DNA from 3 places in the Pseudofrankia coriaricola genome. Region 2 is predicted to be linked to each of the others. Evidence: riboswitches for the same ligand, from Rfam matches in the RefSeq annotation. Region 2 holds a riboswitch; each other region holds the start of a gene.
What was found. A riboswitch is a leader RNA that binds a small molecule or an ion and turns the genes downstream of it on or off. The one in region 2 is predicted to bind cobalamin.
Positions count from the first base shown of each region.

Region 1 (3,915 bases), on a different contig from region 2:
AGAACTCCCTGAACTCCAGCTGCTTCACACCCCCTATACGCCGCAGCGCCTCGATCCGCTTACCTGAGACTCGGACTCGGACTCCGTGACGCGGGCTTCTTTCGCGGGACAACGACCGCCTCGCCGCACTGCGCCAGCAGACCGATGCCTGGCACCACGGCATGCGCGGCCGACCCACCTGGTGGCGCAGCGGCGACGGACGTGGTGTACGGGATGTGATCGACCAGTGACTTGCTGGAGTAGCGGTCCGCGAACTGGGACGGCCACCGCGTGATCCTCTTCGAGAACCGACCAAAGAACTCGAAGACGGAGGAACACTGCGATGGCCGTGCGACCGACTGTGCCCGACGCGGAACTCGTCGGCAAGGAACTGATGATGGCGAGTCCGGATCTGCTGGGCGCGCTGGTGAAAAGGTTCGCGGATTCCCTGATGTCCGCGGAGGCGGACGCGCTGTGCGGAGCGGAATACGGTGAGATCTCGCCCGATCGGGTGAATCGTCGCAACGGTTACCGGAGCCGGGAGTGGGACACCCGGGCTCCCCGACCTGCGTCGGGTCGAGTTCGAGCTACCTGTGGGCCTGCCCCGTCGGCATCGACTGGTTCGTCATGCTCGCCGACACCGTTGACACCGACACCGTGGGGAAGGTCTTCCGTGCCGTCTACGCCCAGCCCCTCACCCCGCACCAGCTCACCCGGCTCTGGCCGGCTGGCCCCCGTATCGGCGGACCCGGCGCCCCTGCGACTCCTGAACGGCCGGCCATACGGATGAGGAGCTAATTCTCCACGAGGGCCTCGTTGGAGTACGTCCTGTCGAACAGGACATCGTTGGTGTGAATCGTGTCGTAGTATTCGCGCACGGACTGAATCGTGCTGCCGCGCACTTCGACGACAAAGCAGATCCGGTTGTCGTACGTCTTTCCGGCCGGCGACACCCCGCGCACCTCGGCTTCGACGACGACCCGATCTCCTTCCGCTGTTCCACTGGTGATGGTCATTTCTATCCCAGCCGGCATGACCGTTCCTACCAAGCCGAGCAGATCGACGAGCTTCTGCTTGGTGTATGTGCCCGCCAGCGGGATGTGCTCCGGCTTTCCGGACACCAACCACGTAGCCTTCTCGTCCATCAGGTCCATGGCGGCTTTGATGCGCCCCACCGACAGGTTCTCGAAGAAACTGAACACCATGTTCTTGTTTGCCGTCGTACTCAACCGCACTCCTTGTTGATCTTCGGCACGATTTGCCGCTAGCTCGATGACAAGCGGCCATGCTAACCCGCGGTCGGCGACGGCCCAGAGCTTCGCCGACCGGCAGCCGAGCTGACAGGCCCCGCCCGGAGTTCCGTGGCAGCCAGCGTGGCAGCCAAGCCGGTGGACGACGGCGGACGATCGGGGGACGCCGGCCAAACCGGGATCATCGGGCTCTGGTGTGGGCCTCGTCCAGACCGGCCAACGAGCCCGGCGGCGGGCACCAGGCCCTGATAGCGTGCACGGCGGCATCGTTTGCGGGGTGCCCCGGGTGACCGGGGAGAATCGGGAAGCCGGTGGAAGTCCGGCACGGGCCCGCCGCGGTAACCGGGGAGTCCCCGTCCACGCGCTCAGCGCGGCCACTGGACCTAACAGTCCGGGAAGGCGGACGGTCGGCGTCGATCCGGGAGTCCGAAGACCGGCCCCGCGCGGGTGCCGCCCTGGGGCGGCCGGACAGCGGGAGCCTGCCATGCCTACGCATCTGTACGACGTGATCCACCAGCGCCGCGACGTGCGCGGCCAGTTCACTGGCGCGCCGATCCCCAGCGAGATCCTCGAGCGGGTGCTCGAGGCCGCACACGCCGCGCCGAGTGTCGGACTCAGCCAGCCCTGGGACTTCATCCTCGTCACCGACCGGCGCACACGGCGGGCCTTTCACGCCCACGTTCGGTGCGAGCGGGAGGTCTTCGCCGCGTCGCTTGCCGAACAACGGGCCGCCCGCTTCAGCCGGATAAAGATCGACGGGGTGATGGAGTCGTCCCTGTCGCTGGTCGTGACCTACGACCAGCGACGCGGGGCGCCGGCGGTCCTGGGCCGACACGCCATCGCCGACGCAGGTCTTTACTCCGTCTGCCTGGCGATCCAGAACCTGTGGCTCGCGGCCACGGCCGAGGGTCTCGGCGTGGGATGGGTCTCCTTCTACCGGGAAGCGTTCGTCCGCGACCTGCTCGCCATCCCCGCGGACATCCGACCCGTCGCGTGGCTGTGCCTCGGACCGGTAACCCACCACGAATCCATCCCCGACCTCGAGCGCCACGGCTGGGCGAACCGGCGCCCGCTTCGCCAGGCGGTCCACCAGGAACGCTGGCATCCGACCGCCGACGACAACGACTGCGACTCGTCGAGAGCGCCGTCGACGTAGAAGTGGAAGAAGGCGTTGACGTACTTCAGCGGCACGCTCGCCTCCATCTCGGCGCGCGTCTCCTCGTCGGTCAACTCACTGTTGAGCCGAACAGCTTTCCGATGCTGTAGGTGGCTGCCGCTGCGGCCAGGATGATAGCCAGCTGGCGCAGCGCCCCACGCCTCATCGAGTGATCGCTGGAGCGGGCGATGCCGGCCCCGACGAGGATGCTGGCGATGGCGGTCAGGGCGATGGACACGGATACGGCGGGGACGCCGCGCAGGAACCACCAGGGCGCGAGCGGTATGAGGGCTCCCCCGGCGAAGTAGGCGAGCGATGTGGTCGCGGCGGTCAGTGGCGAGCCGAGCCCGGCGGGACTGATGCCAAACACGATCTGAGCGGTGAAGGCAAGAAACCGCTCCTCGTCCAGCGCGAGCTCTGCTGGCGCGGATTGCGCGGTTGCCCGGGCGAATCCCGCGGCCTCTAGGCGTGATGAGAGCTCGTCGAGCATCAATCGTGGGTTACGCGTGACCAGTTGCCGGATCTTGACAAGCAGGCCACCGTAGAGTTCGGCCTGACTGCGTACGGAGACCCATTCACCCGCAGCCATCGACAGCGCGCCGGCGAGCAGGCTGGCGAACCCGGCCAGACGGACGGTGCCGGGCGACGCGTGCGCGCCGGCCATGCCCAGAATGAGGCAGATGTTGGTGACGAGGCCGTCGTTAATGCCCAGCACCGCGGCTCGCGCGCCGCCACGCGCGACCCGGGCTACCTGGTCAGCAAGATCGGCTGCATCGAATGCCGGATCGGTGGGCCGACTCGCGGCGGTCGTGCGCAGCGGCCACGCCGGTCGGTGTGCTCGATACGCTCGGTGGCCGGCGGGCAGGAACGGAACGACCCCCGCGGGCACGTCCTCACTCATGCCCGGCCCAGCTCGGCGAGAGTGGACAGTACAGAGACGGCATGCTCCTGGACACCGGCGACGACATATGTCTTGCGGACGACGCCATCGGGATCGACCAGGTATGACACTCGAAGCGGAAAGGCGGCGTACTGGTCGTCTGGGTCCCGCTCGACCGCGAACAGGCGCCCCACGCTGTGGTCCACATCCGAAAGCAGCGGGAACTCGAAGCCCTGTTCCTCGGCCCAAGCCTTGTTCTCTTCAGGTGTGTCGAACGACAGGCCCACAATGAGACAGCCGGCTGCCTGAAACTGCTCGGCCTGGTCTCGTAGTTCCTGACCTTCGATGGTGCAGCCGGGCGACCCGGCCTTGGGATACCACCACAACAACGCCCAGTGCCCCGCAAGCGCAGTCGAGGCGACCAACCTCCCGTCCTGGTCCGGGAGGGCGAAGACAGGAACGCGGGCGCCTGGGTCGAGCATGTGGGCGATGCTATGTCGCCGACGGCCAGCTATCCGCGGCCGGGCGACCCCGCGACGCACTATCGCCACCTGGTGGCGCGGGACGGCGATCTCGACCTCTATCTCGTGGGGCCGACCACCCACACCGGCCATTGCGAGCAGCCTGCGCACCAGGAACACGACCGTGAC
Region 1 covers NZ_JASNFO010000117.1:36,433-40,347, reverse strand. The annotation lists gene QOZ89_RS41950 (sigma-70 family RNA polymerase sigma factor) at 1-28, opposite strand, end outside; partial or broken gene QOZ89_RS41945 (transposase) at 323-538, shown strand; gene QOZ89_RS41940 (hypothetical protein) at 523-777, shown strand; gene QOZ89_RS41935 (nuclear transport factor 2 family protein) at 774-1,208, opposite strand; cobalamin riboswitch at 1,488-1,685, shown strand; gene bluB (5,6-dimethylbenzimidazole synthase) at 1,714-2,385, shown strand; gene QOZ89_RS41925 (VIT1/CCC1 transporter family protein) at 2,456-3,286, opposite strand; gene QOZ89_RS41920 (peroxiredoxin) at 3,283-3,915, opposite strand, start outside.
Region 1: it holds a riboswitch for cobalamin, as region 2 does, so the genes downstream of both, bluB (5,6-dimethylbenzimidazole synthase) here and bluB (5,6-dimethylbenzimidazole synthase) in region 2, are expected to answer to the same signal.

Region 2 (3,915 bases):
CGGGGCACTGGGCGTTGTTGTGGTGGTATCCCAAGGCCGGGTCGCCCGGCTGCACCATCGAAGGTCAGGAACTACGAGACCAGGCCGAGCAGTTTCAGGCAGCCGGCTGTCTCATTGTGGGCCTGTCGTTCGACACACCTGAAGAGAACAAGGCTTGGGCCGAGGAACAGGGCTTCGAGTTCCCGCTGCTTTCGGATGTGGACCACAGCGTGGGGCGCCTGTTCGCGGTCGAGCGGGACCCAGACGACCAGTACGCCGCCTTTCCGCTTCGAGTGTCATACCTGGTCGATCCCGATGGCGTCGTCCGCAAGACATATGTCGTCGCCGGTGTCCAGGAGCATGCCGTCTCTGTACTGTCCACTCTCGCCGAGCTGGGCCGGGCATGAGTGAGGACGTGCCCGCGGGGGTCGTTCCGTTCCTGCCCGCCGGCCACCGAGCGTATCGAGCACACCGACCGGCGTGGCCGCTGCGCACGACCGCCGCGAGTCGGCCCACCGATCCGGCATTCGATGCAGCCGATCTTGCTGACCAGGTAGCCCGGGTCGCGCGTGGCGGCGCGCGAGCCGCGGTGCTGGGCATTAACGACGGCCTCGTCACCAACATCTGCCTCATTCTGGGCATGGCCGGCGCGCACGCGTCGCCCGGCACCGTCCGTCTGGCCGGGTTCGCCAGCCTGCTCGCCGGCGCGCTGTCGATGGCTGCGGGTGAATGGGTCTCCGTACGCAGTCAGGCCGAACTCTACGGTGGCCTGCTTGTCAAGATCCGGCAACTGGTCACGCGTAACCCACGATTGATGCTCGACGAGCTCTCATCACGCCTAGAGGCCGCGGGATTCGCCCGGGCAACCGCGCAATCCGCGCCAGCAGAGCTCGCGCTGGACGAGGAGCGGTTTCTTGCCTTCACCGCTCAGATCGTGTTTGGCATCAGTCCCGCCGGGCTCGGCTCGCCACTGACCGCCGCGACCACATCGCTCGCCTACTTCGCCGGGGGAGCCCTCATACCGCTCGCGCCCTGGTGGTTCCTGCGCGGCGTCCCCGCCGTATCCGTGTCCATCGCCCTGACCGCCATCGCCAGCATCCTCGTCGGGGCCGGCATCGCCCGCTCCAGCGATCACTCGATGAGGCGTGGGGCGCTGCGCCAGCTGGCTATCATCCTGGCCGCAGCGGCAGCCACCTACAGCATCGGAAAGCTGTTCGGCTCAACAGTGAGTTGACCGACGAGGAGACGCGCGCCGAGATGGAGGCGAGCGTGCCGCTGAAGTACGTCAACGCCTTCTTCCACTTCTACGTCGACGGCGCTCTCGACGAGTCGCAGTCGTTGTCGTCGGCGGTCGGATGCCAGCGTTCCTGGTGGACCGCCTGGCGAAGCGGGCGCCGGTTCGCCCAGCCGTGGCGCTCGAGGTCGGGGATGGATTCGTGGTGGGTTACCGGTCCGAGGCACAGCCACGCGACGGGTCGGATGTCCGCGGGGATGGCGAGCAGGTCGCGGACGAACGCTTCCCGGTAGAAGGAGACCCATCCCACGCCGAGACCCTCGGCCGTGGCCGCGAGCCACAGGTTCTGGATCGCCAGGCAGACGGAGTAAAGACCTGCGTCGGCGATGGCGTGTCGGCCCAGGACCGCCGGCGCCCCGCGTCGCTGGTCGTAGGTCACGACCAGCGACAGGGACGACTCCATCACCCCGTCGATCTTTATCCGGCTGAAGCGGGCGGCCCGTTGTTCGGCAAGCGACGCGGCGAAGACCTCCCGCTCGCACCGAACGTGGGCGTGAAAGGCCCGCCGTGTGCGCCGGTCGGTGACGAGGATGAAGTCCCAGGGCTGGCTGAGTCCGACACTCGGCGCGGCGTGTGCGGCCTCGAGCACCCGCTCGAGGATCTCGCTGGGGATCGGCGCGCCAGTGAACTGGCCGCGCACGTCGCGGCGCTGGTGGATCACGTCGTACAGATGCGTAGGCATGGCAGGCTCCCGCTGTCCGGCCGCCCCAGGGCGGCACCCGCGCGGGGCCGGTCTTCGGACTCCCGGATCGACGCCGACCGTCCGCCTTCCCGGACTGTTAGGTCCAGTGGCCGCGCTGAGCGCGTGGACGGGGACTCCCCGGTTACCGCGGCGGGCCCGTGCCGGACTTCCACCGGCTTCCCGATTCTCCCCGGTCACCCGGGGCACCCCGCAAACGATGCCGCCGTGCACGCTATCAGGGCCTGGTGCCCGCCGCCGGGCTCGTTGGCCGGTCTGGACGAGGCCCACACCAGAGCCCGATGATCCCGGTTTGGCCGGCGTCCCCCGATCGTCCGCCGTCGTCCACCGGCTTGGCTGCCACGCTGGCTGCCACGGAACTCCGGGCGGGGCCTGTCAGCTCGGCTGCCGGTCGGCGAAGCTCTGGGCCGTCGCCGACCGCGGGTTAGCATGGCCGCTTGTCATCGAGCTAGCGGCAAATCGTGCCGAAGATCAACAAGGAGTGCGGTTGAGTACGACGGCAAACAAGAACATGGTGTTCAGTTTCTTCGAGAACCTGTCGGTGGGGCGCATCAAAGCCGCCATGGACCTGATGGACGAGAAGGCTACGTGGTTGGTGTCCGGAAAGCCGGAGCACATCCCGCTGGCGGGCACATACACCAAGCAGAAGCTCGTCGATCTGCTCGGCTTGGTAGGAACGGTCATGCCGGCTGGGATAGAAATGACCATCACCAGTGGAACAGCGGAAGGAGATCGGGTCGTCGTCGAAGCCGAGGTGCGCGGGGTGTCGCCGGCCGGAAAGACGTACGACAACCGGATCTGCTTTGTCGTCGAAGTGCGCGGCAGCACGATTCAGTCCGTGCGCGAATACTACGACACGATTCACACCAACGATGTCCTGTTCGACAGGACGTACTCCAACGAGGCCCTCGTGGAGAATTAGCTCCTCATCCGTATGGCCGGCCGTTCAGGAGTCGCAGGGGCGCCGGGTCCGCCGATACGGGGGCCAGCCGGCCAGAGCCGGGTGAGCTGGTGCGGGGTGAGGGGCTGGGCGTAGACGGCACGGAAGACCTTCCCCACGGTGTCGGTGTCAACGGTGTCGGCGAGCATGACGAACCAGTCGATGCCGACGGGGCAGGCCCACAGGTAGCTCGAACTCGACCCGACGCAGGTCGGGGAGCCCGGGTGTCCCACTCCCGGCTCCGGTAACCGTTGCGACGATTCACCCGATCGGGCGAGATCTCACCGTATTCCGCTCCGCACAGCGCGTCCGCCTCCGCGGACATCAGGGAATCCGCGAACCTTTTCACCAGCGCGCCCAGCAGATCCGGACTCGCCATCATCAGTTCCTTGCCGACGAGTTCCGCGTCGGGCACAGTCGGTCGCACGGCCATCGCAGTGTTCCTCCGTCTTCGAGTTCTTTGGTCGGTTCTCGAAGAGGATCACGCGGTGGCCGTCCCAGTTCGCGGACCGCTACTCCAGCAAGTCACTGGTCGATCACATCCCGTACACCACGTCCGTCGCCGCTGCGCCACCAGGTGGGTCGGCCGCGCATGCCGTGGTGCCAGGCATCGGTCTGCTGGCGCAGTGCGGCGAGGCGGTCGTTGTCCCGCGAAAGAAGCCCGCGTCACGGAGTCCGAGTCCGAGTCTCAGGTAAGCGGATCGAGGCGCTGCGGCGTATAGGGGGTGTGAAGCAGCTGGAGTTCAGGGAGTTCTACCAAGCCAGCCAGGACGCATGCCTGCGGGCAGTCTTGGCGAGCGTGGCTGATCGGCAGCTGGCCGAGGACCTGGTCGCCGAGGCGTTCACTCGGGCCTGGATGGCGTGGCCGAAAGTCAGCCGCCATCCGGCGCCGCGCGCATGGATCGTGCGTACGGCGCTCAACACCCGGGTCTCGTGGTGGCGTCGGCGGCGACGGGAAGTAGCGCTGGACGGTGTTCCCGACGTCGCGGCCAGCACGGTCAG
Region 2 covers NZ_JASNFO010000044.1:7,045-10,959, forward strand. The annotation lists gene QOZ89_RS23535 (peroxiredoxin) at 1-386, shown strand, start outside; gene QOZ89_RS23540 (VIT1/CCC1 transporter family protein) at 383-1,213, shown strand; gene bluB (5,6-dimethylbenzimidazole synthase) at 1,284-1,955, opposite strand; cobalamin riboswitch at 1,984-2,181, opposite strand; gene QOZ89_RS23550 (nuclear transport factor 2 family protein) at 2,461-2,895, shown strand; gene QOZ89_RS23555 (hypothetical protein) at 2,892-3,146, opposite strand; partial or broken gene QOZ89_RS23560 (transposase) at 3,131-3,346, opposite strand; gene QOZ89_RS23565 (sigma-70 family RNA polymerase sigma factor) at 3,641-3,915, shown strand, end outside.

Region 3 (3,915 bases), on a different contig from region 2:
CTCGACTGCGCTTGCGGGGCACTGGGCGTTGTTGTGGTGGTATCCCAAGGCCGGGTCGCCCGGCTGCACCATCGAAGGTCAGGAACTACGAGACCAGGCCGAGCAGTTTCAGGCAGCCGGCTGTCTCATTGTGGGCCTGTCGTTCGACACACCTGAAGAGAACAAGGCTTGGGCCGAGGAACAGGGCTTCGAGTTCCCGCTGCTTTCGGATGTGGACCACAGCGTGGGGCGCCTGTTCGCGGTCGAGCGGGACCCAGACGACCAGTACGCCGCCTTTCCGCTTCGAGTGTCATACCTGGTCGATCCCGATGGCGTCGTCCGCAAGACATATGTCGTCGCCGGTGTCCAGGAGCATGCCGTCTCTGTACTGTCCACTCTCGCCGAGCTGGGCCGGGCATGAGTGAGGACGTGCCCGCGGGGGTCGTTCCGTTCCTGCCCGCCGGCCACCGAGCGTATCGAGCACACCGACCGGCGTGGCCGCTGCGCACGACCGCCGCGAGTCGGCCCACCGATCCGGCATTCGATGCAGCCGATCTTGCTGACCAGGTAGCCCGGGTCGCGCGTGGCGGCGCGCGAGCCGCGGTGCTGGGCATTAACGACGGCCTCGTCACCAACATCTGCCTCATTCTGGGCATGGCCGGCGCGCACGCGTCGCCCGGCACCGTCCGTCTGGCCGGGTTCGCCAGCCTGCTCGCCGGCGCGCTGTCGATGGCTGCGGGTGAATGGGTCTCCGTACGCAGTCAGGCCGAACTCTACGGTGGCCTGCTTGTCAAGATCCGGCAACTGGTCACGCGTAACCCACGATTGATGCTCGACGAGCTCTCATCACGCCTAGAGGCCGCGGGATTCGCCCGGGCAACCGCGCAATCCGCGCCAGCAGAGCTCGCGCTGGACGAGGAGCGGTTTCTTGCCTTCACCGCTCAGATCGTGTTTGGCATCAGTCCCGCCGGGCTCGGCTCGCCACTGACCGCCGCGACCACATCGCTCGCCTACTTCGCCGGGGGAGCCCTCATACCGCTCGCGCCCTGGTGGTTCCTGCGCGGCGTCCCCGCCGTATCCGTGTCCATCGCCCTGACCGCCATCGCCAGCATCCTCGTCGGGGCCGGCATCGCCCGCTCCAGCGATCACTCGATGAGGCGTGGGGCGCTGCGCCAGCTGGCTATCATCCTGGCCGCAGCGGCAGCCACCTACAGCATCGGAAAGCTGTTCGGCTCAACAGTGAGTTGACCGACGAGGAGACGCGCGCCGAGATGGAGGCGAGCGTGCCGCTGAAGTACGTCAACGCCTTCTTCCACTTCTACGTCGACGGCGCTCTCGACGAGTCGCAGTCGTTGTCGTCGGCGGTCGGATGCCAGCGTTCCTGGTGGACCGCCTGGCGAAGCGGGCGCCGGTTCGCCCAGCCGTGGCGCTCGAGGTCGGGGATGGATTCGTGGTGGGTTACCGGTCCGAGGCACAGCCACGCGACGGGTCGGATGTCCGCGGGGATGGCGAGCAGGTCGCGGACGAACGCTTCCCGGTAGAAGGAGACCCATCCCACGCCGAGACCCTCGGCCGTGGCCGCGAGCCACAGGTTCTGGATCGCCAGGCAGACGGAGTAAAGACCTGCGTCGGCGATGGCGTGTCGGCCCAGGACCGCCGGCGCCCCGCGTCGCTGGTCGTAGGTCACGACCAGCGACAGGGACGACTCCATCACCCCGTCGATCTTTATCCGGCTGAAGCGGGCGGCCCGTTGTTCGGCAAGCGACGCGGCGAAGACCTCCCGCTCGCACCGAACGTGGGCGTGAAAGGCCCGCCGTGTGCGCCGGTCGGTGACGAGGATGAAGTCCCAGGGCTGGCTGAGTCCGACACTCGGCGCGGCGTGTGCGGCCTCGAGCACCCGCTCGAGGATCTCGCTGGGGATCGGCGCGCCAGTGAACTGGCCGCGCACGTCGCGGCGCTGGTGGATCACGTCGTACAGATGCGTAGGCATGGCAGGCTCCCGCTGTCCGGCCGCCCCAGGGCGGCACCCGCGCGGGGCCGGTCTTCGGACTCCCGGATCGACGCCGACCGTCCGCCTTCCCGGACTGTTAGGTCCAGTGGCCGCGCTGAGCGCGTGGACGGGGACTCCCCGGTTACCGCGGCGGGCCCGTGCCGGACTTCCACCGGCTTCCCGATTCTCCCCGGTCACCCGGGGCACCCCGCAAACGATGCCGCCGTGCACGCTATCAGGGCCTGGTGCCCGCCGCCGGGCTCGTTGGCCGGTCTGGACGAGGCCCACACCAGAGCCCGATGATCCCGGTTTGGCCGGCGTCCCCCGATCGTCCGCCGTCGTCCACCGGCTTGGCTGCCACGCTGGCTGCCACGGAACTCCGGGCGGGGCCTGTCAGCTCGGCTGCCGGTCGGCGAAGCTCTGGGCCGTCGCCGACCGCGGGTTAGCATGGCCGCTTGTCATCGAGCTAGCGGCAAATCGTGCCGAAGATCAACAAGGAGTGCGGTTGAGTACGACGGCAAACAAGAACATGGTGTTCAGTTTCTTCGAGAACCTGTCGGTGGGGCGCATCAAAGCCGCCATGGACCTGATGGACGAGAAGGCTACGTGGTTGGTGTCCGGAAAGCCGGAGCACATCCCGCTGGCGGGCACATACACCAAGCAGAAGCTCGTCGATCTGCTCGGCTTGGTAGGAACGGTCATGCCGGCTGGGATAGAAATGACCATCACCAGTGGAACAGCGGAAGGAGATCGGGTCGTCGTCGAAGCCGAGGTGCGCGGGGTGTCGCCGGCCGGAAAGACGTACGACAACCGGATCTGCTTTGTCGTCGAAGTGCGCGGCAGCACGATTCAGTCCGTGCGCGAATACTACGACACGATTCACACCAACGATGTCCTGTTCGACAGGACGTACTCCAACGAGGCCCTCGTGGAGAATTAGCTCCTCATCCGTATGGCCGGCCGTTCAGGAGTCGCAGGGGCGCCGGGTCCGCCGATACGGGGGCCAGCCGGCCAGAGCCGGGTGAGCTGGTGCGGGGTGAGGGGCTGGGCGTAGACGGCACGGAAGACCTTCCCCACGGTGTCGGTGTCAACGGTGTCGGCGAGCATGACGAACCAGTCGATGCCGACGGGGCAGGCCCACAGGTAGCTCGAACTCGACCCGACGCAGGTCGGGGAGCCCGGGTGTCCCACTCCCGGCTCCGGTAACCGTTGCGACGATTCACCCGATCGGGCGAGATCTCACCGTATTCCGCTCCGCACAGCGCGTCCGCCTCCGCGGACATCAGGGAATCCGCGAACCTTTTCACCAGCGCGCCCAGCAGATCCGGACTCGCCATCATCAGTTCCTTGCCGACGAGTTCCGCGTCGGGCACAGTCGGTCGCACGGCCATCGCAGTGTTCCTCCGTCTTCGAGTTCTTTGGTCGGTTCTCGAAGAGGATCACGCGGTGGCCGTCCCAGTTCGCGGACCGCTACTCCAGCAAGTCACTGGTCGATCACATCCCGTACACCACGTCCGTCGCCGCTGCGCCACCAGGTGGGTCGGCCGCGCATGCCGTGGTGCCAGGCATCGGTCTGCTGGCGCAGTGCGGCGAGGCGGTCGTTGTCCCGCGAAAGAAGCCCGCGTCACGGAGTCCGAGTCCGAGTCTCAGGTAAGCGGATCGAGGCGCTGCGGCGTATAGGGGGTGTGAAGCAGCTGGAGTTCAGGGAGTTCTACCAAGCCAGCCAGGACGCATGCCTGCGGGCAGTCTTGGCGAGCGTGGCTGATCGGCAGCTGGCCGAGGACCTGGTCGCCGAGGCGTTCACTCGGGCCTGGATGGCGTGGCCGAAAGTCAGCCGCCATCCGGCGCCGCGCGCATGGATCGTGCGTACGGCGCTCAACACCCGGGTCTCGTGGTGGCGTCGGCGGCGACGGGAAGTAGCGCTGGACGGTGTTCCCGACGTCGCG
Region 3 covers NZ_JASNFO010000038.1:81,268-85,182, reverse strand. The annotation lists gene QOZ89_RS20770 (peroxiredoxin) at 1-400, shown strand, start outside; gene QOZ89_RS20765 (VIT1/CCC1 transporter family protein) at 397-1,227, shown strand; gene bluB (5,6-dimethylbenzimidazole synthase) at 1,298-1,969, opposite strand; cobalamin riboswitch at 1,998-2,195, opposite strand; gene QOZ89_RS20755 (nuclear transport factor 2 family protein) at 2,475-2,909, shown strand; gene QOZ89_RS20750 (hypothetical protein) at 2,906-3,160, opposite strand; partial or broken gene QOZ89_RS20745 (transposase) at 3,145-3,360, opposite strand; gene QOZ89_RS20740 (sigma-70 family RNA polymerase sigma factor) at 3,655-3,915, shown strand, end outside.
Region 3: it holds a riboswitch for cobalamin, as region 2 does, so the genes downstream of both, bluB (5,6-dimethylbenzimidazole synthase) here and bluB (5,6-dimethylbenzimidazole synthase) in region 2, are expected to answer to the same signal.